DNA from 2 places in the Variovorax sp. GW821-FHT10B04 genome. Region 1 is predicted to be linked to the other one. Evidence: riboswitches for the same ligand, from Rfam matches in the RefSeq annotation. Region 1 holds a riboswitch; the other holds the start of a gene.

Region 1 (14,888 bases):
GCTTGCGCCTTGCCGGCGTCGGAGGGTTGCCTGCGGGAAGAGGGATCGAAGTCATGGAGAAGGTCTCGAGGGGCTCGGCGGTTTCGATGAAGGGGCGCGGTGCATCAGTAGCGGATGCGCGGGTCGAGCAGCAGGTAGCTCAGGTCGACCAGCAGGTTGACGACCACGTAGACCAGCGAGAAGAACAGCGTGATGCCCTGGATCAGCGGGTAGTCGCGCGACAGCACGGCATCGACCGTGAGCTGGCCCAGGCCGGGTATCGCGTAGATGGTCTCGGTCACGACCACGCCGCCGATCAGTCCCGCCACGCTGAGTCCGATGATGGTGGCGATCGGCACGGCTGCGTTGGCCAGCGCATGGCGCAGCAGCATGCGCCATTCCGAGATGCCCTTGGCGCGCGCCGTGCGCACGTAGTCTTCGGTCAGTGCTTCGGAGACCGCGGCACGGGTGACGCGGGCGATCAATGCCGCATACATCACGGCCAGCGTGATGCACGGCAGCACCAGGTTGCGCAGCCACGGCCCGATGCCGTTCGCGATGCGGCTGTAGCCCTGCGACGGCAGCCAGCCGAGTTGCATCGAGAACAGCCAGATCATCAGGTAGCCGGCCACGAACACCGGCACCGAGAAGCCGAGCACCGAGGCACCCATGATGAAGCGGTCGAGCCGGCCGCCGCGTTGCGACGCAGCCAGCACGCCGAGCGGCACCGCGATCAGCACGGTGAGCACCACCGTCACCGCGGCCACCGAAAGCGTGGGTTCGAGCCGCTGGCCGATCAGGTCGGTCACGCGCATCTTGTAGAAGAACGAGTAGCCGAGATCGCCGCGCAGCACATGGCCGAGCCAGCTGGCGAACTGGCTGACGATCGAGTCGTTCAGCCCGAGCTGCGTGCGGATGCGTTCGATGTCCAGCGCGGTCGCGCCGTCACCTGCGATGGCGGCGGCCGGGTCGCCGGGCGTCATGCGCAACAGCAGGAACACGATGACGGCCACGATCAGCAGGACCGGTACGGTGGCGAGCCCGCGCCGCGTCAGGAAGTTGAACATGTCGGTGGGTTCCGAGGCGTTACTTCTTCTGTACGTTCCAGTACAGCACCGCGGGTGAAGGCAGCAGGCCGGTGATCGTGCCGCGGCGGACGGCGGTGGGTGCCTTGCCTTCGCCGAGCGGCGCGATCACGCCGCCTTCGAGCGCACGCGTCTGGATCTGGGTGGCGATTTCCTTGCGCTGGGCGAGGTCGGCCGTCGCGATGAAGCGCGACTTCAGCGCCTCCAGCTCGGGGTCGGTCGGCCAGCCGAAGTAGCCCTGGTCGCCGTTGCCGGTCAGCGGGCTGTAGGTGAGCGGGCTGCTCGCGTCGATGCCGCCCCAGAAGGTGATGAAGGCGTTCCAGCCGCCGTTCTCCGGCGGGTCCTTGCGGGTGCGGCGCGTCACCAGCGTCGCCCAGTCGGTGGTCTGCACGTCGACGTTGAAGCCGACCTGCTTGAGCAACTGGCCGTACACGGCCGGCAGCTTGTTGAGCGCCGGCGAATCGCCGGGCAGCATGATCACGACCGGCTTGCCGTCGTAGCCCGATTCCTTCAGCAGCTTGCGCGCTTCCTCGAACTGCGGCTTGCCGGTGTAGAAGCCGGTCTTGTCGCTGGCGTAGACCGAACCGCAGAGATAGATCGATGCGCAGGGCTTGTAGAAGTCGCGGTAGGTCGCCTGTGCCCGCAGCATCGCTTCCTGGTTGATCGCGAGCATCGCGGCCTTCAGCGCCTTCGGGTTGTTGAAGGGCGGCACCTTGTGGTTGTAGATCACGGTGAACGGGCCGGCGGGCATCACGTCCACCAGCTCGATCTTCGGGTCGGTGCGCATGCCGACGAAGGCCGACACGGGTACCGTCTCGAGCATGTCGACCTCGCCGTTGAGCAGCGCATTGGCCTGCGTCTGCGGGTCGCGCAGCATCACCCATTCGACGCTGTCGACGTGCACCACCTTGCCGCCGGCAAGGCCCGACGCAGCTTCCTTGCGCGGCACGTAAGCCGTGTTCTTGCGGTAGATGACGCGGTCGCCGGGCCGGAAGTCTTCCTTCGACAGCGTGAAGGGGCCGGAGCCGATCATCTCGTCGATCTGCTTGTCGGCGGGCGTGTCGGCCACGCGCCTGGGCATGATGAAGGGGACCAGCGGGCTCGGCTTGCCGAGCGCGTCGAGCACCACGCCGAAAGGCACCTTGAAGCTCATGCGGAAGCCGTTCGGGCCCTCGGCCACGATGCTGTCCATGGCCTCGTACATCTTCTGGCCCAGGGTGTCGCGCTTGGCCCAACGCGCGAGCGAGGCGATCACGTCCTGCGATGTGACCGGCGCACCGTCATGGAATTTCAGGCCGGGGCGCAGCGTGAAGGTCCAGACCTTGTTGTCCGCGCTGGCGCTGTACTTGTCGACCATCTGCGGCTTGATCACACCCTTCTCGTCCATGCCGAACAGGGTGTCGTAGATCATGAAGCCGTGATTGCGCGTGATGTTGGCCGTGGTCCAGATCGGATCGAGGATCTTCAGGTCGGACGAGGGCACGGTGCGCAGCACGGTTTCGGCCGATGCGCCGGCGGAAAGCGTCAGGGCCAGCGCCGACACGGACAGCGCGAGCGCACGGCGAAGCGAAATTGGAATAGCCATGGTGTCTTACTTCTTTCGGGGAGCGGGGGAAGGGGAACGGGACGGGCGGGACGACGGGGTGGAGGCCTTGGAAGCGGTCTTGCTGGCGCGCAACTCGGCCAGCAGGAACTCGAAGATGTCGCGCGAGCCGGCCTCGGCGTCGATGAGCTTGTGGAGGATGCGGCGCAGCGTGTCGACCTCGGAGACGGTCAGGCAGTCGAGGAAGCGCGCTTCCATCTCCTTGCCGATCGGCTCGGCGCGCTGGACGATGTCGACGCCGCCATCGGTCAGGAACAAGTGGATCTGGCGCGCGTCCTCGTTGCCGATCTGCCGCGTCACCAGCTCGCGCTGCACCAGCGCGCTGATCAGCTTGGAGACGAGCGTCTTCTCGATCGCGCAGACCTGCACCAGCTGGCCCATCGTGATGCCGGGCGTGGTGCCGATCGCGCGCAGCAGGCGGATGTCGCGGATCGACAGGCCGATCTCGATCTCGTACACGCGCGAGCCGCGGTCGCGCGTGCGCTCGCTTGCCATGTCGAGCAGGACGTTGATGTAGTCGGTCTTGAGCTTGAGCGGCTTCATGGTGTTTTGTAGAAATATTCAATAGTTGAAATATTCAACTATATTTTTGGCAGATGCAAGCTTCGGGCCAGCGTTCAGGGAAAGTCCCGAGGCGTGGATGCGCCGTGTTGGCGCGTGAAGGGCCTGCTGATTGCAGGGCGATACGGCCGAACTGGTGCAGCGCGCACCGCGTTGCCGCGCGGCCAAGCCATGCACGCGTCTTCGAGGCCGTACCGGCGCCCCTAAACTTCATGCATGGACATGCGCCGTCGCCGGTGCGTGTCGCTTCAGGCAACGACGATCAGGAGCACAGCGCGATGAACCAAGAACCACCGATCGACTTCAACGATCCCGTCTGGGCCATTCTTCGAAGCCTGCCGTCCATGCTGTCCTATTGGGACCGCGACCTGCGCTGCCGTTTCGCGAACCGCGCGCACGAGGACTGGTTCGGCGTCAAGCCTTCGCAGTTGTTCGACAGTGCATTGATCGATCTTCTCGGCCCCGAAATCTTCGCGAGGAGCGAGCCCTACATTCGTGGCGTGCTGCGGGGAGAACCGCAGGAGTTCGATCGAGTGCCGACAGACTCGGAGCGCATCCATCGGCCGGGCCTGGTCAACTTCCTTCCGCACATCGTGAACGGCAAGGTCATCGGCTTCGTCGTGCAGGTGACCGACGTGACCCGGCTGTACGACATGCAGGTACAGCTGCAGCAACAGGTCGACGACAAGGAGAAGGCCCTGGCCGCACTGCAGAAGAGCAGTGCCAATCTCCGGCAGGCACAGGCGCTGGGGCAGATCGGCAGCTGGACCCTGGATGCAACCAGCGGAACGATGACCTGGTCGTTGCAGCTCCATGCACTTTTCGGTCGTGACCCGGCAGCGGGACCGCCGAGCTTTCAGGAGCATGCAGTCTGCTACACGCCCGAAAGCTGGCAGCGCCTGGTCCGGACGGTGGACCAGGCGGTGAAGAACGGCGAGCCCTATACGCTGGAACTCGAATACGTCCACAGCAGCGGGCGCCGTGGCTGGCTGGAAGCGCGTGGTGCTTCGCAACGCGACGAACGTGGAGGCGTCACGGCGTTGTACGGCACGGCGCAGGAAATTACGGGGCGTCGCCTGGCGGGAAGCGTCGAAAGCCAGACCCAGCGGATCATTGCGCTGGAAGCCGAGCTGCTTTCCAGGGAAGCGAGGATCGCGGAGCTCGAACGCAAGCTGGCGCTGGCGGGCAAGGCGCGTTGATATCGGCACCGATTGCATCGGCTGTCGAGGCGGACGGCCTGTGCTGCAGGCCTTCATCGGATGTCGTGGTTCGATCGTCTTGAAAGCGCGATAAATATGCTAACGGCCTGCGGTTGGTAGCGTTGGGTAACGCGGGAGCCCCATCGCCGCCCAGGCACGGCCCGGGACGGCCGTCCCGAAGGCTGCGTTAGTGCCTTTCGAGATGTCGCATGGGAAGGCCGGGTTCATGACCTGTTTGCCAAGCCTCGGACGCGGATCACGTGTCGGTGACGATGTAAAGCAGCCGCTGAGGGGATCGTGACGGCGACCGCACCATGCGACGGGCGAGAACAACCGGCGCAGCACGTGCGCACCCATCGATCGCTCGGAAACGAAAAAGCCGCCTCGAGGGCGGCTTTTTTCTGGAATGTGGCCGTGGACACTTACGCGGTCCACGTTACGGCATGTTCACTTGCAGGAGCTACCTTGTATTTTTCTCGTCGTGGTAACTCTTGGTCGACGTGCCGTTATGAGATCCGGCTTGCCTGCGCAGGCATTGCCCAACAACTCGATGGGCAAGAGGCGGAGTATAGCATGCTTTGGAGAGGCGCCGTTCAAAGCGAATTGCGTACGCAACAAGGATCGTTCGACTGGACGCCGCCGACATCGCCGCCCTAGAATCCGCGACGCTCCGGGGCGCACGTGCATGACGTGCTGAGATGGCGAATCCTATCGCCGAACCCGCGAACTTGAACCGGTTAGTACCGGCGGAAGAAGAGCTGCAGTTCCCCTGATCCACAGGTCCGTTCCGGGCCGTGGGTCCGTCGAGCGATTGCGGAGCACATCCATGCCAACCAGGAGTGCCCCATGAACGCCATCGACAAGTTCGCCTCGCTGCTCACGCTGACGCGCGAGCCATTTCCTTCCTCGGTCAAGTCCACCATTGCCGGCAGCCGGCCCGACCTGCGCGTGCCCGTGCGCGACGTCGCGTTGACCAATGGCGAGACCGTATCGCTCTACGACACCTCCGGGCCTTACACCGATGCGGCAGTCGACATCGATGTGCGCCGTGGCCTGCCCGACGTGCGTGGCGCATGGGTCGCGGAACGTGGCGACACAGAGATCTATGCCGGCCGTCAGCCTGCTGCACTTGACGACGGCGTGAAGGGCGAAGAGAACGCGCGCATCGCCCAGTTGCGCGCCGATGCGGCCGCGCTGCAACGCATGCCGCGCCGCGCCAAGGGGGGCGGCAACGTCACGCAGATGCACTACGCCCGTCGCGGCATCGTGACGCCCGAGATGGAGTACGTGGCGCTGCGCGAGAACGGCAAGCGCGAATGGATGGCCGAGTACCTGGCGAATGCCGAGCGCGCGAAGCGCGTCATGGGCAACCCGATGGGCGCGTCGATCCCGAAGATCATCACGCCCGAGTTCGTCCGTGACGAAGTGGCGCGGGGCCGCGCGATCATTCCGGCCAACATCAACCATCCCGAGGTCGAGCCGATGGCGATCGGGCGCAACTTCAAGGTGAAGATCAACGCGAACATCGGCAATTCGGCCGTCACCTCGAGCATCGAGGAAGAAGTGGAGAAGCTGGTGTGGGCGATCCGCTGGGGCGCGGACAACGTGATGGACCTGAGCACCGGCAAGAACATCCACACCACGCGCGACTGGATCGTGCGCAACAGCCCGGTGCCCATCGGCACGGTGCCGATCTACCAGGCGCTGGAGAAAGTGGGTGGCGTGGCCGAGGATCTGACCTGGGCGATCTACCGCGACACGCTGATCGAGCAGGCGGAGCAGGGCGTCGACTACTTCACCATCCACGCGGGGCTGCGCCTGCCCTTCATCCATCTCACGGCCGACCGCATGACGGGCATCGTGTCGCGCGGCGGATCGATCATGGCCAAGTGGTGCATCGCGCACCACCAGGAGAGCTTTCTCTACACGCACTTCGAAGACATCTGCGACATCATGAAGGCCTATGACGTGAGCTTCTCGCTCGGCGATGGCCTGCGGCCCGGCAGCGGCGCCGACGCGAACGACGAAGCCCAGTTCGCCGAGCTTCGCACCCTTGGCGAACTCACGCAGGTCGCGTGGAAGCATGACGTGCAGACCATGATCGAAGGGCCCGGCCATGTGCCGATGCACATGATCCAGGCCAACATGGACGAGCAGCTCAAGCACTGCCACGAAGCGCCGTTCTACACGCTCGGGCCGCTGACCATCGACATCGCGCCGGGCTACGACCACATCGCCAGCGCGATCGGCGCGGCCATGATCGGCTGGGCCGGCACCGCGATGCTGTGCTACGTCACGCCCAAGGAACACCTCGGCCTGCCCGACCGGGACGATGTGAAGCAGGGAATCATTGCGTACAAGATCGCGGCGCACGCGGCCGACGTCGCCAAGGGCCATCCGGGGGCGAGGTCGCGCGACGACGCGTTGAGCAAGGCGCGCTTCGAGTTCCGCTGGCAGGACCAGTTCAACCTGGGTCTGGACCCGGACACGGCCCGCGACTTCCACGACGAAACGCTGCCCAAGGATGCGAGCAAGACGGCGCACTTCTGCTCGATGTGCGGCCCGAAGTTCTGCTCGATGAAGATCACGCAGGAGGTGCGCGACTACGCGGCACAGCGTGGTCTGGACGAAGACGCCGCCATGCGAGACGGCATGGCGGGCAAGTCGGCCGAATTCAAGAGCGGCGGCGGCGAGATCTACATCCCGATCCAGTCCGCACGCCCTTGACGGCCGGCACTCAGGACATGATCGACACGGCCTTGGTGTTGAGGTAAGCCTCGACGGCTTCGGGGCCGCCTTCCGAACCGTAGCCCGAGTCCTTCACGCCGCCGAAAGGCATTTCCGGCGACGGCGTGGCGGGCTGGTTGATCCACAGCATGCCGACTTCGACGCGGCGCGACAGCAGGTGCGCGTTCTTGATCGACGAGGTGAACGCATAGCCGGCCAGGCCGAAGGGCAGGCGGTTCGATTCGGCGATGGCTTCTTCCAGCTTGTCGAAGCCGCGGATCGCGGCGATCGGGCCGAAGGGCTCGTTGTTGAACACGTCGGATTCGAGCGACACGTCGGTCAGCACCGTCGGTGCGAAGAAGTTGCCGCTGCTGCCGACGCGTTCGCCGCCGGTGGCGACCGTGGCCCCGGTGGCGTGGGCGTCCTGCACGATCTTCGCCATCGCGCTCAGGCGGCGGTCATTGGCCAGCGGGCCGATCGTCGTGCCTTCGGCCAGGCCGTCGCCGAGCTTCAGACCCTGTGCGTGCTTGACCAGCAGCGACGCGAACTCGGCCTTCAGGCTGTTGTGCACCAGGAAGCGGGTCGGCGAGATGCAGACCTGGCCGGCGTTGCGGAACTTGGCTGCGCCCGCAGCCTTGACGGCCAGCGCCACGTCGGCGTCCTCGGCCACGATCACCGGTGCGTGGCCGCCGAGTTCCATCGTGGCGCGCTTCATGTGCAGGCCGGCCAGCGATGCGAGCTGCTTGCCCACGGGCGTCGAGCCGGTGAAGGTGATCTTGCGGATGATCGGATGCGGGATCAGGTAGTTCGAGATCTCGGCCGGGTCACCGAACACCAGGCCGACCGTGCCGGCCGGCACGCCGGCATCGACGAAGGCCTTGATCAGCGCCGCAGGCGACGCGGGCGTTTCTTCCGGGGCCTTCACCAGGAACGAGCAGCCGGCGGCCAGCGCGGCGCCGAGCTTGCGCACCACCTGGTTGATCGGGAAGTTCCAGGGCGTGAAGGCGGCGACCGGGCCGACCGGTTCCTTCATCACCAGCTGCTGCGCTGCAAGGTTGCGCGACGGCACGATGCGGCCGTAGACGCGGCGGCCTTCGTCGGCGAACCACTCGATGATGTCGGCCGAAGCCAGCGTTTCGCCGCGCGCTTCGGCCAGTGGCTTGCCCTGTTCCTGGGTGAGCAGGGGCGCGATCTCGGCAGCGCGTTCGCGGATGAGTGCAGCGGCGCGCCGCATGATGGCCGCGCGTTCGTTGGCCGGCACGTCGCGCCAGGCTTCGAAGCCCTTTTGCGCTGCAGCCAGCGCACGGTCGAGATCGGTGATGCCTGCGTGGGCGACGGTGCCGATCACTTGGCCGGTGGCGGGGTTGCGCACGTCGATCGTCTTGCCGCTCTGGGCGTCCACCCATTCATTGGCGATGAGCAACTGCGTGGAGGGATAGGAAGTGGTCATGAAGCGTCTTTCGTCGGAGAGCGGATGAAGGTGAGCGGTGGGGCAGGCCGTCGCTGGCGGGGCAGCCATCGCTCGACGTTTCGGCCATGCAGGCCGAAAGGCGACATGCTAAGCCAGAGCGCGGTCGGTTGTCTCGGGCGAGGTCATGGACGCGTCCGACGCCGGAGACGGTCGATTCAGTCCGCAACGCCGCCTCACAGTTCCAGCACGATCCGCTGCCCGCAGGCACGGGAGCAGCAGCTCATCATCCGTTGTCCGGCATCGCGTTCGCTGCGGGTGAGCACCAGATCGCGGTGATCGACCTCGCCGGCCAGCACGCGCACTTCGCACGAACCGCACAGGCCTTCCTCGCAGTCGCTCTGCACGTCGATGTTGGCACCGCGCAGCGCCGCCAGCAGCGTCTGGTCGGGCCGCACCTGCACGGTGATGCCGGAGTCCTTGAGCTCGACTTCGAAGCCATGCTCGCGTGACGGGTCCAGCGTGCCGATGGTCGATTCGAAATGCTCCACGCGCAACGCATCCTCGGGCCAGTGCGCGCACGCCGCTTCGAGCGCGTCGAGCATCCGCTTCGGTCCGCAGGCATAGATCTGCGTGCCCTCGGCCGGCGCGCGCAGCAGCGCCGGCAGGTCGTTGCGGCCGCCTTCGTCGCGCACGTGCAGCTGCAGTCGTTCGCCGTGCAGCGCCGCCAGTTCGTCGAGCAGCGCCATCGTGCGGCGACTGCCGCCGCTGTAGTGCAGCACGTAGTCGATGCCCAGCTCACGTGCCCGACGCGCCATGGCGCTGACCGGCGTGATGCCGATGCCGCCGGCCACGAAGACCAGGCGCCGTGCGCTTTCGTCGAGCCTGAAATGGTTGCGCGGCCCGCGAATCTTCAGCCGGTCGCCAACCTTGGCATGCGCATGCATCCAGGCCGAGCCGCCGCGGCTGTCGGGCTCGCGCAGCACGGCGATCTCCAGCGCATGCGCGTCGGCCGGATCGCCGCACAGCGAGTACTGGCGCGACAGCCCGGTGTCGCCGCATTCGACGTCGATGTGCGAGCCCGGCGCCCAGCGCGGCATCGCGCGGCCATCGGGCGACACCAGGCGCAGGCGCACGATGCCTTCGGCCACCGGCATCGCCTGCTCGACGAGGACAGTGCGCGTGATCGCATGCCTGGACGGTTCGCCGATGCGCACCGGCGTCTGCGGCTGCAGGCGCGTGGCGTCGTGGCGCTCGGGGTTCTGCGTGGCGTCCCATTCGACCCACAGATGTTCGGGGCCGCGGAAGGAGGTGTTCGGCACGTAGCTGAAGGTCTGCTCGGCCAGCTTCATGTGCGGCAGCCGGCGCGTGAATTCCTCCAGGAAGATCTGCATCTCCATGCGTGCCAGGTTCTTGCCCATGCACTGGTGCGATCCGTAGCCGAAGGTCAGGTGGTCGCTCGCGTTGTCGCGGCGGATGTCGAACAGGTCGGCATCGGAGAAATGAAGTTCGTCGTGGTTGGCCGATGAGGTGACGATCAGCAGCTTGGCGCCCGCGGCGATGTCCACGCCGCCCACCTGCACGTCCTTCGTGGCCAGTCGGCGCCACGCGGCCACCGAGCCGTTGTGGCGCAGGCATTCCTCGACCGCATTGGGGATCAGGCTCGGGTCTTCGCAGATCTCGCGCCAGACCGCCGGATGCTGCAACAGCAGCTTCATGGCGTTGGCCGTCGCATTGGCCGTGGTCTCGTGCGCGGCCACGATGCCGGCCATCATCATCGAGTGCAGGTACGAATCGGTGACGACCTCGGGCAACTCCTTCTGCTTGCGCAGGCCGTACTGCATCCAGCCCGGCGCCTCCGGGTTCTGGCGCATCTTGTCGAGCACCTTGCCGGCGAAGGTCCAGAAGTTGCCCACCGCATGTGCCACCGCCACCTGCTCCTCGGCCTTCGGCCGGCCCCAGGTGTTGACGGTGTGGGCGATCGAATACTGCCGCAGCGTGTCCATGTCTTCCTCGGGCACGCCGAGGAAATGCAGGGCGACGGTCAGCGGCACTTCCCAGAGCATCTGGTCGACCAGGTCGGCGCGGCCGTCGTCGATGAAGCGATCGACGTAATCGCGTGCGAGCTGGCGAACCATCGGCTCGTGGTGCTTGAGCTCCTCCGGCGTGAACGGGTCCATCAGCGCGCGGCGGCGCGGCATGTGGGCGGGCTCGTCCTCGTTGACCAGCGTCCGGTTCAGCGCGAAGCCGTAGGACGCCAGCACGGCGTTGGCCTCGGGGCCGGTCGGCGTGATCTTCTCCAGCGCGATCGATGGGCTGAAGGTGATGTTGTCGCGGAAGATGGCCTTGATGTCCTCGAAGCGCGTCACCACCCAGTAGCCCAGCTGCGGGCTGTAGAACACCGGCTCCTGCTCGCGCGCCCAGCGCACGTACTCGGGCGGGTCCTGCTGGTAGCCGTCGCCGAACGGATCGAAATCGGCCGCACGCTGGCTCACGGGGCAGCCGCCGGGTGCGACATGGGACGACAGGGGGCCGTGGGCGACGGGGCAGCCGCGGGTGGCCGGGCGTTCGGTGGCGATTGTGTTCATCGTGGAGCTCAGGCAGCGGCGGAGAAAAAAAGCGAACGCCGCCGGGTGCCGCCTTGGCCCACCCGGCGGCGCGGCGGGTCAGTCCAGCGTGATGTTCAGGTCACGGATCAGCTTTTGCCAGCGCACCGTTTCGTTCTGCAGCAGTTCGGTGAATTGCGCGGGCGTGTTGCCGACGGGCTCGACGCCGAAGTCGATCAGCTTCTTGTGCACGGCCGGGTCGTTGATGGCTGCCACGACCTGCTTGTTCAGTGCGTTGATGGTGTCGACGGGCGTCGCCGCCGGCACGACCAGGCCGACGAGCGCGGCGGCTTCCACGTTCTTCAGGCCGAGTTCGGCGAAGGTCGGCACGTCGGGCAGTTGTGCCAGGCGCTTGGCATTGGCCACGGCCAGCGGACGCACCTTGCCGCCCTTGATGAAGCCTGCACCTGCGGCCAGGTCGACCATCATGGCCGGCACCTGCCCGCCGGCCACGTCGGCGAGTGCCGGTGCGGCGCCGCGGTAGGGCGCATGCGTCATGGTCAGGCCGGCCTCGACGCGCAGCAGTTCCATGGCCAGGTGGTGCGGGCTGCCCGCGCCGGCCGATGCGTAATTGATGCCGCCCGGCTTGGCCTTGACCTGCGCGATGAAGTCCTTGGCGTCCTTCACCGGCATGCCGGGGCCGACCACCAGGATCATCGGGAAGCGGCCCATCAGCGTGACGGGCGCCAGGTCCTTCGTCGGGTTGTACGAGAGCGTCTTGTACAGCGCCGGGTTGTAGACCAGCGTGCCGTTGTCGGCCGACAGGATCGTGTAGCCGTCCGGTGCGGAACGTGCCGTCTCGGCAGCGGCGATCGCCGTGTTGCCGCCCGGCTTGTTGTCGACCAGCACGGCCTGGCCGATCTGCGTCGACAGCGTCAGCCCGATGGTGCGTGCCAGGAAGTCGGAACCGCCGCCGGCGGCATAGGGAACCAGCCAGCGAACCGGCTTGGTGAAGGTGCCGGGGGCGTCGGCGGCCATGGCGCTCGTGGTGGCCAGGAAGGGCAGTGCCAGCAGGCAGCCTGCAAAGAATCGCTTCATCGTGTCTCCTCGTTCAAGGTGGTCAGGGAAAACTCTTAATCACGTATTGCGTAAGTTTCATCCGCATTGCGTAATATCGAGAACGGGGTTAACCCTGAACGAAGAATCGGCCTTCCGGAACTTCCGCCGCTGCCAGTCCGTACGATCGACCTCATGCATCCGACCACCCACAGGCTCCCTCCGTGAACGCTGCCGATATCCCACCCGCCGCCCGCGTTCGCGAACGGCGCCAGCGCGTCCAGGCTGCCGAGACCGGCATGGCCGTGCTCAAGGGGCTGGCCCGGCTGGGCGGGCGCGCCAGCCTCACGGCGCTGGCCGCCCATGTCGGCGAAAGCCCGGCCAAGGTGCATCGCTACCTGGTCAGCCTGCAGGAAGAGGAACTGGTATCGCAGGACGCCGGCTCGCAGCACTACCACCTGGGGCCCGAGGCGATCCAGATCGGTCTGGCCGCGATGCGGCAGGCCGACCCGATCCGCGTGGCGGAACCCTCGCTGGTGCGGTTGCGCGAGCAGCTCGAGGTCACCTGCTTCCTCGCGGTGATGGGCAACAAGGGGCCGACCATCGTGCGTTTCGAGGAGCCTGGTTTGCCCGTCACCGTGAACGTGCGCGTCGGTTCGGTCTTGTCGATGCTGTGGTCGGCGACCGGGCGCGCCTTTCTCGGCTTCGTCGACGAAACGCAGGTGCGCGTGATGGCCGAGCGGGAACTGGCCAAGGCCCCGGCCGAACTGCGCGCGCAGCTCGATGCGCGCCAGCCGATCGACACCTTGCGGCGCGATGTGCGTGCGGCCGGCTGCGCCGCGGTGAAGGACACGAATCTGCGAGGCATCAGCGCCGTCGCGGCGCCGCTGCACGACTACACCGGGCGCGTCTGTGGCGTGCTCACGGCGCTGGGCGCGACCGGCGGCTTCGATCCGCAGGTCGGCGGCCCGATCGCGCGCGCCGTGTGCCGCGAGGCGACGGCCGCGAGCGTGCTGCTGGGTCAGCCGGCGCACGGCTGACGCGCCGTATCGCCACCGCCGTCATGGCTGCAAGTGTCGGCGCTGCTTCAGGTGCTCGACCAGCAGGCGCGTCGCGGGCGGCAGTTCTCCGCCTTGTCGCACGCACAGCATGAGATCGCGCCGCGCCCAGGGTTCATCGAGTTGCACGGTCGTGAGGGGCAGCGCCCGGAGATACAGGCTCGCGCTGCCGCACGGCAGCACACCGAAGCCCATCCCATTCGCCACCATCAGGCAAAGGGCGTCGTAGCCGGTCACCTGCATGCGGGTCGTCAGCGTCAGTCCCATCTTGGCGGTCGCTTGCGTGACCCGGTCGTTGATGGCGCTGCCCGGATGCATGCCCACGAAGTCGTGCGCCAATGCGTCGCGCAGCGTCGTGCTCCGGCGGCGCGCCAGCACATGCCCCTTGGGCACGATGACCACCAGCTCGTCCTGTCTGTAGGGGAGCAATGCGATGCGATGGTCGCCGTAGTGCCCCGCGTTCAGGATGCCGACATCGGCGACGTTCTCTGCAACCTCGCGTGCCACGGCGGTGCTGATCTGCTCGCGCAGATGAACGCGCACCAACGGATAGCTGTCCATGAAATCGCGCAATTCAGCAGGCAGGAACTGCGTGATGGCCGAGATGTTGGCCGCCACTCGCACCTGGCCGCGGACGCCGTCTGCGTAACCCTGCATCTGCGTGGCAATGTCGTCCAGGCCGTTGAGCACGCCGCGCGCAAGTCCCAGCAGCGCATAGGCCGCGGCAGTGGGTTCGGCGCCCTTGTTGCTGCGTGCGAACAGCACCGCGGACAAGGCCGATTCGAGTTCACCGAGCCGTCGGCTGGCGGCGGCCGCAGCGATGTGTTCTCGTGCGGCGGCTGCCGCGATGGTGCCGGTCTCCATCACCGCAACGAACAGGCGCAGGGAGATCGGGTCGAGTTTCATGGGCGGGGATGACGTCGGAAGATCAGAAGCCGCGTGCGGTAGCGGCATCATCGCGCAATGCGATGGTGCGTTCGCGAATGGGTGCTTTGCAGCCGGCCGATGCACGACGATCATCGGTTGCCAGCCGATGCCATCCAACCCCGGGCGGCATTGCGAACCCAGGACACGCCATGCCTTCCACCTTTTCTTCGCCACCGCCAAGGGGTGCACTCGCCGATGTCCGCATCATCGAGATGGGACAGCTGATCGCAGGCCCGTTCTGCAGCAAGACGCTGGGCGAATTCGGCGCCGACGTGATCAAGATCGAATCGCCGGGCACGGGCGATCCGCTGCGCAACTGGCGGCTGATGCAGGACGGCACGTCTGTCTGGTGGCAGGTGCAGTCCCGCAACAAGCGCAGCATCGCGCTGGACTTGCGCAGCGCCGAGGGCCAGGAGATCGCGCGCAGGTTGATATCCGAGGCCGACGTCCTCATCGAGAACTTCCGTCCCGGCACGCTGGAAGGCTGGGGGCTCGGCTGGGACGAATTGCACAGGCGCAACCCGGGTCTCGTGATGCTGCGCATCTCCGGCTATGGACAAACCGGCCCCTACCGCGACCTGCCCGGTTTCGGCGCGATAGGCGAGGCCATGGGTGGCCTGCGCCACCTGACCGGGGAACCCGGCCGGGTGCCGGTGCGCGTGGGCGTCTCCATCGGGGACACGCTGGCCGCGCTCCACGGCGCGATCGGCGTGCTGACGGCGCTCTATCACCGCAAGGT
Region 2 (14,888 bases), on a different contig from region 1:
GCGACGGCGGCGGCGATGTCAAGGCTTTGCAGTTGCGCCTGTGCGACCAGCGCATCGAGCTCGGCGCTGCCGAACGCACGCCACCAATCGGCGGTGACGGCCTCCGGGGCTGCGCTGCCCGTGGCCGCCTCTGTTTCTGCATCTGCAGGCCAGCGGTCCGGCAACTGCCGCGTCAAGGCGCCGTCGCGCAACGGCGCGGCCGGTTCATATGGCGCAGTCGGCATCGCGCAGCCCGAAAGAAAGAGGGCGGCCGTCAGCAGGCCGGATGCGCTTCTGCGACGGGCTTGCATCGTGTGTGCGCCGGCCGAAGTCGTGTGCATGTCCATCCTCATTCCCCCGCCAGTGCCACGACCGGGTCGAGCCGGGCCGCCGTGCGCGCCGGCATGTAGCCGAACACCAGCCCGGTCGCGACCGCGCACAGGAAGGCGCCGGCCATCGCGGTGACCGAGAACACGACCGGCACGTTCGACGCGATCAACACCGCGCCGATCGCCAGCCCCGACAGCACGCCGACGCTGCCGCCGACCAGCGTGACCAGCGTCGCCTCGGTCAGGAACTGGCGCAGGATGTCGCGCTGCCGCGCGCCGGTCGCCATGCGGATGCCGATCTCGCGGGTGCGCTCGCGCACCGTCATCAGCATCACGTTCATCACGCCGATGCCGCCGACCAGCAGCGACACCGCGGCGATCAGGCCCAGCATCATGGTCATCGCACTGCGTGTCTCTGCTTCCGCCTGCAGCTTGGCCGCGGCATTGCTGATGCGGAAGTCTTCGCGGCCATGGCGCGCCAGCAGCACGTGGCGGATGGCCGCTTCGGCGGGCTGCACCTGCGCCACCGAGGCCGCCGTGAGCACCGTGTAGTCGGGCTGCGTCTGCGCCTGGTAGACGCGCGCCCGGCCGGCCTGGTAGGGGATGAAGACCATGTCGTCGTAGCTCTCGGCGCCGGAGTCGCTGCCGCGCTCGGCCATCGTGCCGATCACTTCGAAGGGCGAATTGCCGATCAGCAGCTGTCGGCCGCGCGGGTCGGCCACACCGGGAAAGAAGTGCGCGCGCGCCTTGTGGCCCAGCACCACCAGCGGCGCGAGGTCGCGGTCTTCCGCGTCGCTGAAGTAGCGGCCCTGCGCCACCTTCCAGTGGTGCACCGCGGGCATCGCGTTGCTGCTGGCGAACACGTAGACCTGCCGGTCGGCATTGCCGTGGCGCACGGTGATCGGGTCGCCGATGACGGGCATCACGTGGCCGACCTCGGGCAGTTCGGCGATCGCGGCCAGGTCTTCGGCGGTGATCAGCCCGGCGGGGCCGCCGCTCACCGGCGGGCTGCCGCCCATGTACATGATGGTCGTGCCGAGCGTGCCCATCTGCGCGACGACGCGCTGCTTGGCGCCTTCGCCGATGGCCAGCATCACGATGACGGACGCGACGCCGATGACGATGCCGAGCAGGGTGAGGCCGGTGCGGGCGCGGTTCAGGCGCATGCTTCTGAACGCGCTGAACACTTGGCTCGCCCCCAGGCTTCGAGGGCTTTTGCTCTCCCCCAGGCTTCGCGCACTTCGTGTCGCTTCGCCAACCCCCTCACCGGGGGCGACACCAACAGCCCGGCGAAGCCGGTTCTGTGGTGTCTCTGGCGATGTCGGTGCGGCTCCGGAGTCTTCGACGATGTTGCCATCGTGGATCCGCACCACGCGGCGTGCCTGTGCGGCGACGGCTGGGTCGTGCGTGATCAGGATCACCGTGTGGCCGGCGTCGGCCAGTTCGCGCAACAGTGCCATCACTTCGGCGCCGCTGCGGCTGTCGAGTGCGCCGGTCGGTTCGTCGGCCAGGATGATGCGGCCGCCGTTCATCAGCGCACGTGCGATCGACACGCGCTGCTGCTGGCCGCCCGACAGCTGGTTCGGCCGGTTGTCCAGCTTGTCGGCCATGCCCAGGCGCGCGAGCAGGGCCGTGGCGCGCCGCGCGCGTTCGTCGTCCGGCATGCCGGCGTAGAGCGCGGGCACTTCGACGTTCTCGCGCGCCGATTCGGTCGCGATCAGGTGATAGCCCTGGAACACGAAGCCGAAAGCCTCGCGGCGCAGCCAGGCGAGCGCGTCGGCGTCGAGTCCGGCCACGTCCCGGCCATCGAACAGGTAGGTGCCGCCGCTCGGCCGGTCGAGGCAGCCGAGGATGTGCATCAGCGTCGACTTGCCCGAACCCGAGCTGCCGACGATGGCGACGAATTCGCCAGGGTGGATGTCCAGGTCGATGCCGTGCAGCACTTCGACCTCGGGCGCGCCGGGCTTGCCCGCGGGCGCGCCGCCGTAGCGCTTGCGGATGCCGCGCAGGGCGATCAGCGGCGTCGGCGCGGCCATCACCACTGGATCCAGCGCACGCCGCGCGCCTCGGTTTCGTCGACGACCAGCGCCTCGTTCTCGGCCAGGCCTTCGCGGACTTCGGCGAGGTGCCGGCTGCGCACACCCAGGCGCACCTCGCGCGTCTCGGGCCGGCCGTCGGCGCGGAGCACGCGCGCCGTGTAGCGACCCGGGCGGGCCTCGTCCGCGGTCAGCGCGGCCAGCGGCGCGATGACCGCACCACGCGCCTGCGCCGTGACGAAGCCGACCTGCGCCGTCATCTGCGGCATCAGCTCGCCGTCGGCGTTGTCGACGTCGAACAGCACGGTGTAGACCACGGCGCGCGCGGCCCCTGCCGCCGCGCCTGCGACGCCTCGGGTCGCGCCCTGGCCCTCGGGCACGGGCGGCGCAGGCAGCACCTGGCGCACGCGGCCGGTCCAGCGGCGCGGGCCGGTGTGGCCGACGTCGTCGCTGCGCGGCGCGACGGCGCCCGTCTCATCGCCGCTGCCCGGGTTCGCCATGCCGCCCAGCGTGGTGAAGTACACCGGCATGCCCGGCTTCACGCGCCGCACGTCGGCCTCGGACACTTCGGTCCAGACCGTCATGGCCGACAGGTCGGCGATGCGCAGGATGTGCGGCGTCTGGTAGGTCGCATTCAGCGTCTGGCCTTCGCGCGCTTCGACCGACACCACGGTGCCGGCCATCGGCGCATCGATGCGCGTGTAGCCGAGCCGCGCCTCTTCGGCGCGCTGCGTCGCCTGCGTCTGGGCGATCAGCGCCTGCAGTTGCGCGACGCGCGCCGCGGCCGTGGCCTGTGCCGCTTCGGCGGTCTGCAGGTCTTCGTCGCGCGTGGCGCCGTCGGCAGCCATCTGCCGCTGACGCGCCAACTGCTGGCCGGCCAGCCGCTGCTGCGCCTGCTGTTCCGTCAGCTGCGCTCGCAGGCCGGCGAGCGCCGCACGGCCGGCATCGACCGTGGCCTGCTGCACGCTGGGGTCGATCTCCAGCAGCAGGTCGCCTTTGCTGACGACGCTGCCCGGCTGCACCGGCAGCTTCAGGATCACGCCCGACACCTGCGCGCCGACGTCGACATGGCGGCGCGGCTGCAGGGTGCCGATCGCGGTGACCGTGGCCTCGACGTCGCCGCGCGCGACGGGCTGCGTGGCATAGCTGCTGCGGTTGCCTGCGCTCCACCACCACAGCGCCGCGCCAGCCGCTGCGACACCAGCGATGGCGAGCGCGGCGATGGCGCCGCGCCCGCGCGACGTTCCGCTCATCGGGGCGCGACCTCGAAGCTCAGCGTCGCGGTGTGGCGCACGTCTTCGTACTTCTTGCCGTCGACCGTGACCGCGCCGTTCACGCGCGCCGTCACTTCGAGCACGTAGAGGCCGGGGAAGGGCGTGGTCATCGACACGGTGCCGTCCCTGGCGGGCTTCAGCACGCGGCGCCAGCCGTCGGAGGTTTCCACGTTGACCTGCGAGGCGGCGACGGCATTGCCCTTCCACATCAGCCTGAAGGTGCTGCCTTCGGGCGTGGTCGGAACCAGTTCGAGGTCGTTCACGGCCTGCGTGCCGGCGCGGCCGAAGCGTGCCTGGTAGTAGGTCAGCGTGCCACCGTCGGACACGCGGCTCGCGACCAGGCGCAGGTCGCCATTGCCGCTGGCAGGCACCGTGAACGCATCGGCTTCCACCGTCAGCGGCAAGTCCTTGCCATCGGCCAGGAAGGCGCGCGGCGCGGCCACCGAGGCCGTGGGTTGATGCGTGCCGCCGAGTTCGCCGACATGGGCGTGCATGGCGGCGGCATCGCGCTCGATCCACACATAGTCGGCACGGGCGGCGCCGCACAGCGCAAAGGCCGAAATTGCCGCAATGGCCGGAAACAGTGAACGACGGGGAAGACTGGGGAGGCGCATGGATTCCTTTGTTGAGGCTCTCTCTTGCATGACAAACGAGGCGCGGAAAAGGGCCGTGTGGCCCTGGGACATGAAGGGGATTGAGCGCACCGGCTCGCGGTTCAGGCCATCGACGACGCGGCCAGGCCGCAAAGCGCCAGCGGCGCGCACAGCGCGGCAATGGCGGCGGCCAGCCGGGGGCGGTAGCTCAACAGCAGCACCAGCACGAGGGCGCCGGCAGACAGCCAGCCGAGCCACAGCACGGTGCCGACGCTGCCACCCCAGGCCCGCAGGCAGGGCACGGCCGCGAGCGCGACCAGGGTCCAGCCGGCAGTCCGCAGGCCGCGCCGCAACACCGGCGGCGCATCGCGCTGCCAGACCTGTGCGTGATGCCGGTCCATCGCCAGGCAGAGCCCGGCCATGCCGGCGTAGGCCAGCCCGAAGGCCAGCAGGCAGGCGGTGGTCGTGTTCATGGGCGTGCCTCGGTCGAATGTGCGGCGCCGCGCACGCGTGGCGCGCGGCCGGGCCGCAGGTGGCGCATCGCCACCAGCGCGAGTGCGCCGATCGCCATCGCCGCCAGCTGCACGCCCACGCTTTCCCAGTCGCTGCGCGCGAGCTGTGCAAGCAGGTGATCGCCGGTGCTGGCCCAGTCGAGCATCGGCAGCAGCAGCCCGAGCGCGGCCAGCAGGCCGAGCTGCGTCGTCCAGGCGCGAGCGGGCGGCTGCACGAAGGCGTGGCCCAGCGCCAGCGCCCAGACCGTGAAGAAGGCGCGCAGCTCCCAGGCCGTGCGGTGGTCGAGCGCCATTGGCAGCAGCCGGTTGATCCAGAGATAGGCCATGCAGGCGAGCGCCAGTCCGGCGATGGCGGCGACGTTGAGCCCCTCGACCAGCCGGTAGACCCGCGCGGTCGCGCTGCCGAATTCGCCCTGATGTCTGTGGCGGCGCTTGACCATGAACAGCACCGCGCCCGTGCCCATCATCGCGGTGCCGGCCAGCCCGCAGACGAAGTACAGCCACTTCAGCGCCCAGCCGCCGAAGGTCGCCATGTGCAGGCCCTGCATGGCCGACTGGGCCAGCAGCGCGCTGCCGCCGTCGGCGCTTCCGGGCGGCCGCAGTCGCAGCAATTCACCGGTCGCGGCCGAGAACATGGCCATGCCGGTGGTCGGGCTCAGGCGCTGCTGTGCTTCGCCCTCGTCGTTCCATCCGTAGACACCGATGCGCGCGTCGGCATCGCCCGGCAGCTCGACCACCACGGCGCGCACCGGCTGGCCGATGAGTTGCTGGCCGCGTGCGGCGAAGGCTTCGAGGTCGGGCACCTGCATCGGCTGGCCGCTGCGCTGCGGCCTGGGCAGGCCGGTCAGGTCGGCTGCGTACTGCTGCTGCGCGTCACGGTCGCCGCCGTAGTGGAACAGCTTGGGCGCCGGCATGAATGACGAGGCCGAGAGCACCAGCCCGGTGTAGGCGATCATGAACTGGAAGGGCAGGGTGAGCACGGCCACCGCGTTGTGCGCGTCGAGCCAGCTGCGCTGCTCCTTTCTTTGCCGGAAGGTGAAGAAGTCCTTGAAGATGCGCTTGTGCGTGATCACGCCCGACACCAGCGCGACCAGCATCGCCATCGCTGCGATGCCGACGATCCACAGGCCGATGCCGCCGGCATGCAGCTCGTAGTGGAAGTCGACGAAGTGATGGCCGCCGAGCGTGGCGCGGGCCTGCGGTCCGTCGGCCTTCGCCGCGGCTTGCAGCGGTGCGCCGGTGAGCGGATCGAGCCGGGCATCCGCATATTGCTGGTTGGCGTCGAACCAGTACACGCTGAGCTTGCCGCCGCCTCGTGCGTCCGACGGCCACAGTTCCCACATGCCGGCGCCGGGGTGGTGCCGCTCCATGTAGTCGACGCCCCGGCGCAGGCGCTGCGCGCGGCTGGCGGGTGTCGATGCCGTTGCCGATGCAGGGTCGGCAGGCCGCGTTGCCGCCTGGGCCTCGACGGCTTCCTCCGCGCGGTGCTCGGGCGACATCCAGTGCGTGATCGGCTCTTCGAAGACCGCGAGCGTGCCGGTCAGGAACACCGCGAAGAGCAGCCACGAGAACCACAGCCCGCACCAGGTGTGCAGCCAGGCCTGCGCCTGGCGGAAGCTGCCCTGGCCTGCGCCGCCGCCTGCGGCGGATGCCTTCGATTTCTTGGCGCCGGCCGCCACCTCAGCCACCTCTCGCAATAACGGGCTGCAGCCAGCCGAGGCCCAGCAGTCCGGTCGCCAGCAGCACCAGCCATCCCCAGACACGTGCCACTGGAATCGGCGAGAACGCCCAGATCGCCGCTGCGGCGTGGATCGCGAAACTGAACTGCATGCCGGCCATGACCGCGTCGGCACGGCCGCCGGGCAGTACGGCGGCCAGGAAGATCGCGCCGGCTGCGGCCAGCGCATAGCCGCCCGCGACGGCGGCCACGACGCGCGACAGCGTCTGGAGCGCCGGCGAAGCGGCGCGCAATGATGGCTTGGTGTGGTTCGTGGAGGAGTCGTGCATTGAGGCGCTCGCGGAGCGTCGAATTCGCCCCTTCCTGTTCATGACAAACGAGAACGGAAAAAGGGCCATCCGACGCGCGAATTCCCTCGGATTCGCGCGTGGATGGCCCGGGCGCAAGCGCTGCCGGCGTCGCCCGCCTAGAACTTGTAGACCACGTTCAGCAGCGCATTGCGCGGATCGCCATAGACGCCCGTGCCGTACGAACCCAGGCCCGGCATGTAGGTCTTGTCGAACACGTTGTTGACGTTGAGCGAGACGCTCAGGTGGCGGTCGAATTCATAGCGCGCCATCAGGCCGACCACCGCGTAGCTCGGCTGCGTCGCGCGCCACATGTTCTCGTCCGAGGTCTGGTAGTAGGTCTCGCTCTGCCACGACAGCGAGCCGCCGATGACCAGCTTGCTCCAGGCGCCCGGCAGGCGGTAGCTGGTGTTCAGCTTGAACAGGTGCTTCGGCTGGTTGGTGTTGACCGCGCTCAGGATCACGTCCGGTTGCGGCGGCTTCTTCGACGTGCGGAAGGTGTAGCCCGCCGCCAGGTTCCACGATGGCGTGATCTGCCCGGCCACCTCGAACTCCGCGCCCTTGCTCGTGATGCCGTCGACCGCCGTGTAGATCTCGTTGCCGGTGTCGGGGTTGACGTCGACGTACTGCGCCGAATTGTTCTGCTTGATGTGGAACAGCGCGGCGCTGGCGTTGAGCCGGCGATCGAGGAACTCGCCCTTCACGCCGACCTCGGAGCTCTTGCCGGTGAGCGGCGCGATCGGGCGGTCGTTCGCGTCCTTGTAGTAGGTCTGCGGATGGAAGATGTCGGTGTGGCTTGCATAGACCGACCAGGTCGTGTCGATGTCGTAGACGATGCCCGCGTAGGGCACGACCTTGGCGCTGATGTTCAGGTCGTCGTCGACGCTCGTCACGCCGGCCAGGCTGGTGCTCTGGTCACGCAGCTGGTACCAGCTGGTGCGCGCACCGACGATGACCGACAGCGCGTCCGTCGGCCGCAGCCGCACGGCCGCCGACAGGCCCTTCTCGGTGGTGAGGATGTTGCGGTCGGCGCGCTTGGGCGACGCAGGCTGCGCGATGTCGCCGTCCCACGCGAAGTAGTTCGGAATGCTCGTGAACGTCGAGGTGTGCAGCTCCGCGTCCTGCTTCTGGCGCGAGTAGCCGGCGCCGAGCATCAGCTCGTGCGTGCGGCCCCACAGCGTGAACGGGCCGGTCAGCGCGAGGTTGAGCGCGTCGGTGGTCGACTCGGACGGCAGCGCGCCCGACAGCATGCGGATGCCGGCACCGGTCGTGCGGTCCACGCTGCCGTTGTAGGCCGAGCCGTAGAACACGTCCTTCGACTGGTCGAGATGGCTGGCCGCCAGGTCGAGCTTCCAGCCGCCGCCGAACTCGTGCTTCAGGCTGGCGAAGGTCTGGGTGCTGTCGTTGTTCCAGTACGACCAGCGCGCCGCCGGGTTGAACGAGCGCGGGAAGTTCGTGCGCGTGCCGTCGCTGTAGAACAGCGGGATGTGGCCGAAGGTCGCGCCGTCGGCACGTGTCTCCATGTGGTCGACGCCCACGGTCAGCAGGGTGTCGGGCGTGAGGTCGGCCTCGACGATGGCGTACAGGTTGCGCGTGTCGCGGCTGTAGCGATCGACGTACGAGTTCGCGTTCTGCGCCGCGGCGACGATGCGGCCGCGCACGCTGCCGCTTTCGTTGAGCGGACCCGAGAAGTCGGCCGTGCTGCGCACCTTGTCCCACGAGCCAACGCCCAGCGACACGCTGCCCGCGAACTCGGCGGTCGGCTTCTTGCGCACCAGGTTGAGCGTGGCCGACGGATAGCCGGCGCCGGTCAGCAGGCCGGTCGCGCCCTTGACGATCTCGACGCGGTCGTAGATCGCGCTGTCGCCGATCGCGGTGGTGTACTGGTTGGAGGTGTCGAGCGTGCTGGGCACACCGTCGAACTGCAGGTTCTCGATCGAGAAGCCGCGCGCATAGAAGGTCGCGCGTTCGCTGTCGTTGCGCCCGACCGTCACGCCGGGTGCCTTGTCGAGGATCTCGGGCACGCTGATCAGTGCCTGGTCGTCGATCTGCTGGCGCGTGATCACGCTGACCGACTGCGGCGTCTCGCGCGGCGACAGTGCGAGGCGCGTCGCGGTGGCGGTGGAGCGCGTGGTGTACGAGCCCGTGCCTTCGGTCGTGCCGTCGCGTGCGGCGGTGGCGGTCACGCGCACCTCGGCCAGCGTGGTGGGTGAGCCTGCCGCGCCGGTGGTGCCGCTCGCCGAAGAGCCCGGCAGCGCCCGCAGCGCATAGCCGCCGCCGGCTGCGCGCACGGCGCCGAGGCCGCTGCCGTCGAGCGCTTGCGACAGCGCCTGTTCGACCGTGCGGCTGCCGTTGACGCCACGGCTGTTCAGTCCGTCGGTCAGCTTCGACTCGAAGGTGATCAGCACGCCGGCGTCGCGGCCGAGCCGGTTCAGCACGCCTTCCAGCGGGCCGGCCGGAATGTCGTAGTGCCGCAGCTCGCGGGCGTCGCGGCCCTCGGGGTTGGCCGGCTGGGCCAGCGCGGCTTGCGGCGCGAGCAGGCCGGCCGTGACCAGGCTGGCCGTGGTGCCGACGCAGAGCGTTTGCAGGGCGAGGGAAAGCGGGTGGAAGCGCGCCTTGCGGAGTGCAGGGGCGGGCAAGCCGTTGCGTTGCAGCATGAGCGAATACCTTCGATGGTGGAGTCGACGAGAAGAAGAGAAAAAGGCACGGCATCCGCGCCCTTCCTTTCCTTGACAGGCAACCCTGCCGAAACAGCTCAAGTATTTTTCGGCGGCATCGTTCCGCGCCGGCCGAATCGTTCAGCGCCTTCGGCGCAGGCCCACGCTGACCCAGTAGCGGGTGTAGGTATGGATCTGGACCGGCAGCGAGGAGGTCAGCGCGGTCAGCACGCGGTCGGTGTCGTCCAGCGGATAGGCGCCCGACACCTCGAGGCCCGCAATGGCCGGGTCGCAGCCCAGGCGGCCGGGCCGGTAGCGCCCCAGTTCCGCGAGGAAATCCGCCAGGCGCATGTGCGACGCGACGAGCATGCCGTCGATCCAGGCGTTCGCATGCGCGTTGAGCACGCCGGCCGCCATGGCCTGCGTGCGGGTGAAGCGGCCCGCTTCGCCGGCCTGCAGCGTGTGGCTGCGCGCCGCCGCGTCGAGCGGCTGCAGTTCGACCGCACCCTGCAGAACGCCGACGTCGACCGAGGCGTCGTCGCGCTGGCGCACGGTGAAGCGGGTGCCGAGCGCGCGGGCCGTGCCCGCCTCGGTCTGCACGAGGAAGGGGCGCTGCATCGCGTCGGCCGCGGTCTGCACCAGGATCTCGCCGCGCACCAGCTGGAGCACGCGGCGCTCGGTGTCGAAGCGGACGTTGATGGCGCTGCCGGTGTTCAGCATCACGTCGCCGCCATCGGGCAGCCGCAGCGTGCGCCGTTCGCCGATGGCCGACACCTGGTCGGCGGTCCAGGCGCGCCAAGGTGTGGATTGCCGTGCCACCAGCGTCGTGCCGCCCGCCACCACCAGCGCGGTCAGCAACTGGACGCCGCGGCGCCGGCGCATCGACTGCGGTGCGGCACTCAGCGCAGCGCGGGCCAGCGGCGTCGGAATGCCGGCCAGCCGGCCGCCGACGTTCTCGATGCGCTGCCAGGCGGCCTCGTGTGCCGGATCGGCATCGCGCCAGCGCTGCCAGCGCGCGTGCTGTGCGATGCCGGCATCGCCGCCCTGGAGCGCGATCCACCATTGCACCGCCTGTTCGGCGATCGCGGGCGCGATCCGCGTGTCGCCGCCGGGCAGCGGTGCGGCGAGGGTGTCGTTGTGCAGCGAAGCCATCGGCTATTCCGGGAAGAAGCAGCGCATGGCCGCCTTGGCGAGATGCCGCTTGACGGTCGACAGCGAGATGCCGAGCTCGGCTGCGATCTCGGCCTGGCCCATTCCTTCGAGCTGCGCGAGCAGGAAGGCCTGCTTGGCCTGCGCCGGCAGGCCGCTCAGCCGGCGGTCGATCTCGATCAGCGTCTCCAGCACGATGAGCCGTGCTTCGGGCGAGGGCGCCACCGGTTCGGGCAGCAGCGCGAGCGCATCGAGATAGGCCCGCTCGATCGCGCGCCGGCGCACGTGGTTGATCAGCAGGTTGCGCGCGATGGTCGTGAGGTAGGCGCGGGGCTCCTGCACCGCGTCGAGCCCCGGCGCGCGCAGCACGCGCACGAAGGTGTCCTGCGCCAGGTCGGCCGCGTCGAAGGCGTTGCCCAGCTTCTTGCGCAGCCAGCCCTGCAGCCAGCCGTGGTGGTCGCGATAAAGCGCGTGCAGAAGGGCGTCGAGGGCGGGTTCGGCGGCAGGCATGGAGCGGCGCGGCGCCGAGGTCTTGCAGGGGCTTGACCCCCGTTGACCTCGGCAAAGCAAATAAGAACTGTTCTCATTGTAAATGCCAAGGGTGACCGGGCATCCCCATTTCTTCCAGGGGCCCCCGGCTCGACGACGTCCGGCCGGGCTCGATCAGAACGTCGGCCACGCTGGCGAGCGCGGAGTGCCTATTTGTGGCGGCGCGATGGAACGGGCGGCAGCGACAGTGCAGGTGGCGGCGGCGGAGGCACGACGTCGATCAGCGTGTCGACCGTCTCCTCCGCCGGCTTCGCCGCGTCGGTCGGCACGTCGATGTCCGGGATCGATATGGCCTGGCCTGGGAAGGTTTCGAACGAGATGTCCGATGTCGCTTCGGTCGACTCGGTCGGCGTGCTCGCCGAAGGTTCCTGGACGACGGCGGCCTGGCGCTGCGCCAGCGCGCCCAATGTACTGACCGCGATGAGCACCAGCCACGTGGCGCCGATCTTCCAGCGTCGGGGGACGCCGCCGTTGAAGCGGAACCATGCGGGCTTGGCCAGGCTGGCAATGAAACCGATCACCGACGCCGCACCCACGACGGCAAACAGCAGGCCGGTGGCTGTCATGGCGCACGCCCCCTGAGCGCCGCTCGATGGGCGAGGTCGTCCGCAAACTGCGGCAGCGACGCGACGTATCGCCTCAATCGCATCGGAAGCGAACCCCCGGTTCGCCTGGCACGGGCTTCAGCAGGCGAACGGGATCGCCGCTGTTCCTGCAATACGCCTCGGCTTCGTCTGCCGTCGGAGACAGCAGCAAGCCGTCTCCGAGGCGAGTCACCCGGGCGGCAGGCCGCGTGTTGCAGCCTGCGGTACACGCGGCGACGAGGATCAGGGCCCACGCGCAGCGTGGGACAGATGAATGAACCGCCATGGGTCGAAAAGAAATGGCCATCTGCGCGAGTATGGCCGCTCGAAGGGCTTGCAGCCTGCGGAGGCAGGGGGAGCCGGCCGGGAAGGCTCAGGCGCCGGCCTGGGTTCGACCTCGCGGCATGTGGGTCTGACGCATGCGGAAGACGCGGCCCATGGCGCGGCGGAATCGGCGATCGGCGTCATCGGCACGTCCGGCCGTCAATGCCAGGCTCAAGAAAAATATCGCGAGCACGCCGTACACGCTGAAACCGAGGCACCACATCAGGACGGACATGTTCTTGCTCCTTTGTTGTATGGAGCTACTTTGCATCTCTCGATGCATGTTCCTTATCGGATACCGATGTATCCAATCGTCAGATTGCACGCTACGGGTTTGCTCGGGGGGCGGGCCGACGCGAGGGGCAGGCAGGCGCTGCCTTTACAATCCGGCCCGCTCCGCCGCAAGACGGAGCTCTTCGCTAGGGGTGTTGCCGAGCCGTCGCAGGACAGCCAGGTGACTGAGAGAGTCCCTTTGAACCTGATTGAGGTAATCCTCGCGCAGGGAAGCTGGTCCGGCAGCCGTCTCGTCATGCACGCCATGCGCGCGCGGCCATCTCATCGTCCAAGCCGGGCCGTGCCCACCTGCCAACAATTTGCACTGGAGCAAATGTGGCACACAGAAAAAATGAAATCGCCCGCGCCTTCGCGGCCCTGATGACGCTGGCCGGCGCCGCGCACGCCCAGCAGGCGACGCTCCCGACCGTCACGGTCGATGAACGCACGGCACCGCGCCAGGCCGACGTGAGCGGCTTCGGCGATCTGCCGCTGAAGGACGTGCCGATCTCCGCCACCGTCATCGACAGCACGCAGATCCAGGCGAGCGGCGCGCGCCGGCTGGCCGACCTCGTGCAGTTCGATGCCTCGGTCACCGACGCGTACAACTCGGCCGGCTACATCGACTACCTCACGGTGCGTGGCTTCGTGCTGGACAACCGCTTCAACTACCGGCGCGAAGGTCTGCCGATCAATGCCGAGACCTCGATCCCGCTCGACAACAAGGAACGCGTGGAGATCCTGCGCGGCACCAGCGGCATCCAGGCCGGCACCAGCGCGCCGGGCGGGCTGGTGAACTACGTGGTCAAGCGGCCGACCGAGAAGGACTTGCGCGAAGTGCGCGTGGAGCTGTCGGGACGCGGCGGCGTGCTGGGCGCGGTCGACCTGGGCGGCCGCTTCGGCGAGGACCGCCAGTTCGGCTACCGGCTCAACGTGGTGAGCGAAGACATCAAGCCGCGCACCTACGACCTCGACGGCCATCGCAATCTCTTCTCGCTGGCCACCGACTGGCGCATCACGCGCGACTCGGTGCTCGAGGCCGAGATCGAATACAGCAAGAAGACGCAGCCGAGCCAGAACGGCTTCAGCCTGCTCGGCAACACGCTGCCGGCGCCGGTCGACCCGCGCATCAACCTGAACAACCAGAGCTGGTCGCAGCCCTCGGTCTTCGAAGGCCTCACTGGCACGCTGCGCTTCAGCCAGGCCATCAACGACGATTGGCGCTGGAGCGCGCAGCTCGGCCAGCAGCGGTTGAAGACCGACGACCGCCTGGCCTACGCCTTCGGCTGCAGCGCCGAAGGCAACTACGACCGCTACTGCTCCGACGGCACCTTCGACTTCTACGATTTCCGCAGCGAGAACGAGCGCCGCGTGCAGACCGCCGGCAGCCTCAACCTCAAGGGCAAGGCGACGACGGGCGGCGTGCAGCACGACCTGTCGTTCGGGCTCATGGCGAGCCGCGTGCGCAACCGCTTCCAGGACCAGGCCTACAACTACGTCGGCACCGGCAACGTGCAGGGCACGGCGATCGTGCCGGCCGATCCGACGCTGAGCGACGTCAACACCAACCGCGACGAGCGCTCGACGGAGCTGTCGGCGCAGGATGCGATCCGCTGGACGTCACGATTCACGACCTGGGTCGGCGCGCGCTACACACGCTTCGACCGCGACAGCGTGCGCACCGACGGCTCGCAGCCGACCGGCTACGAGCAAGGCATCACGACGCCATGGCTCGCCGCGAGCTATGCGCTGCGGCCGGACCTGATGGCCTACGCCAGCTGGGGCAAAGGCGTCGAATCGCAGGTCGTGCCGAACAAGAGCGCGCAGTACAGCAACGCAGGTGAAGCGCTGCCGTCGTTGAGCTCGCGCCAGTGGGAGATCGGCTTGAAGGGCGGCGACAACGTGCTCGGTTGGCAGCTCGCCTGGTTCGACATCACCCGGCCCATGACCAATCTCGATGCCTGCAGCCGGCTCGGCATCACGCCGTGCGAAGGGGCCTACGACGGAAGCGAAAGGCACAGCGGCCTTGAAGCGAGCGCGCAATGGTCGCAAGGCCCCTGGCGTCTAGCCGGCGGTATCACGCTGATCGACGCCAAGCGCGAAGACAGCACGATGGAGCCGTCCACCAATGGCCAGCGCCCGACCAACGTGCCCAAGCAGGTCCTGCGTGCGCAGGCGGCTTACCGCATCGCCGCGGTGCCGGGCCTGGAAGTGCAGACGCAGGTGTCCTATGAAGGCCGCCGCAACGTGCTGCCCGATGGCTCGGTCACGCTGCCTTCGTGGACGCGCTTCGATGCGGCCTTGCGCTACGACACCAGGATCGGTGGAGCGAACACGAGCTGGACGCTGGGCGTCGACAACCTGTTCGATCGTCGCTACTGGAAGGAGTCGCCGTACCAGTACGGCCACGTCTACCTGTTCCCCGGTGCGCCGCGCACGCTGCGGCTGACCATGACTGCAAATATTTGAAGAAATTTGCGCCTTCGAGTGCCGTTTTTCAGGAGGCCCGAAAAATAACGCTATAATCTGAGGCTTGTTCCCCGATAGCTCAGTTGGTAGAGCGCCGGACTGTTAATCCGTAGGTCCCTGGTTCGAGCCCAGGTC

Evidence for each region. A riboswitch is a leader RNA that binds a small molecule or an ion and turns the genes downstream of it on or off. The one in region 1 is predicted to bind thiamine pyrophosphate.
Region 2: it holds a riboswitch for thiamine pyrophosphate, as region 1 does, so the genes downstream of both, AC07PZ_RS30785 (TonB-dependent siderophore receptor) here and thiC (phosphomethylpyrimidine synthase ThiC) in region 1, are expected to answer to the same signal.

Annotation. Positions count from the first base shown of each region.
Region 1 covers NZ_JBWKNQ010000006.1:7,772-22,659, reverse strand. Annotated here, with positions in the region: gene AC07PZ_RS16280 (ABC transporter permease) at 1-55, opposite strand, end outside; gene AC07PZ_RS16275 (ABC transporter permease) at 105-1,046, opposite strand; gene AC07PZ_RS16270 (ABC transporter substrate-binding protein) at 1,066-2,649, opposite strand; gene AC07PZ_RS16265 (MarR family winged helix-turn-helix transcriptional regulator) at 2,656-3,210, opposite strand; gene AC07PZ_RS16260 (PAS domain-containing protein) at 3,315-4,427, shown strand; TPP riboswitch at 5,089-5,199, shown strand; gene thiC (phosphomethylpyrimidine synthase ThiC) at 5,274-7,154, shown strand; gene AC07PZ_RS16250 (NAD-dependent succinate-semialdehyde dehydrogenase) at 7,165-8,604, opposite strand; gene AC07PZ_RS16245 (cytochrome P450/oxidoreductase) at 8,799-11,150, opposite strand; gene AC07PZ_RS16240 (Bug family tripartite tricarboxylate transporter substrate binding protein) at 11,229-12,206, opposite strand; gene AC07PZ_RS16235 (IclR family transcriptional regulator) at 12,389-13,204, shown strand; gene AC07PZ_RS16230 (LysR family transcriptional regulator) at 13,226-14,128, opposite strand; gene AC07PZ_RS16225 (CaiB/BaiF CoA transferase family protein) at 14,299-14,888, shown strand, end outside.
Region 2 covers NZ_JBWKNQ010000019.1:64,103-78,990, forward strand. Annotated here, with positions in the region: gene AC07PZ_RS30725 (efflux transporter outer membrane subunit) at 1-320, opposite strand, end outside; gene AC07PZ_RS30730 (MacB family efflux pump subunit) at 329-2,344, opposite strand; gene AC07PZ_RS30735 (efflux RND transporter periplasmic adaptor subunit) at 2,344-3,597, opposite strand; gene AC07PZ_RS30740 (hypothetical protein) at 3,594-4,232, opposite strand; gene AC07PZ_RS30745 (DUF3325 domain-containing protein) at 4,334-4,684, opposite strand; gene AC07PZ_RS30750 (PepSY-associated TM helix domain-containing protein) at 4,681-6,402, opposite strand; gene AC07PZ_RS30755 (hypothetical protein) at 6,404-6,730, opposite strand; gene AC07PZ_RS30760 (TonB-dependent siderophore receptor) at 6,868-9,405, opposite strand; gene AC07PZ_RS30765 (FecR domain-containing protein) at 9,547-10,557, opposite strand; gene AC07PZ_RS30770 (sigma-70 family RNA polymerase sigma factor) at 10,561-11,064, opposite strand; gene AC07PZ_RS30775 (hypothetical protein) at 11,253-11,669, opposite strand; gene AC07PZ_RS30780 (hypothetical protein) at 12,061-12,246, opposite strand; TPP riboswitch at 12,423-12,533, shown strand; gene AC07PZ_RS30785 (TonB-dependent siderophore receptor) at 12,666-14,753, shown strand; tRNA gene AC07PZ_RS30790 (tRNA-Asn) at 14,822-14,888, shown strand, end outside.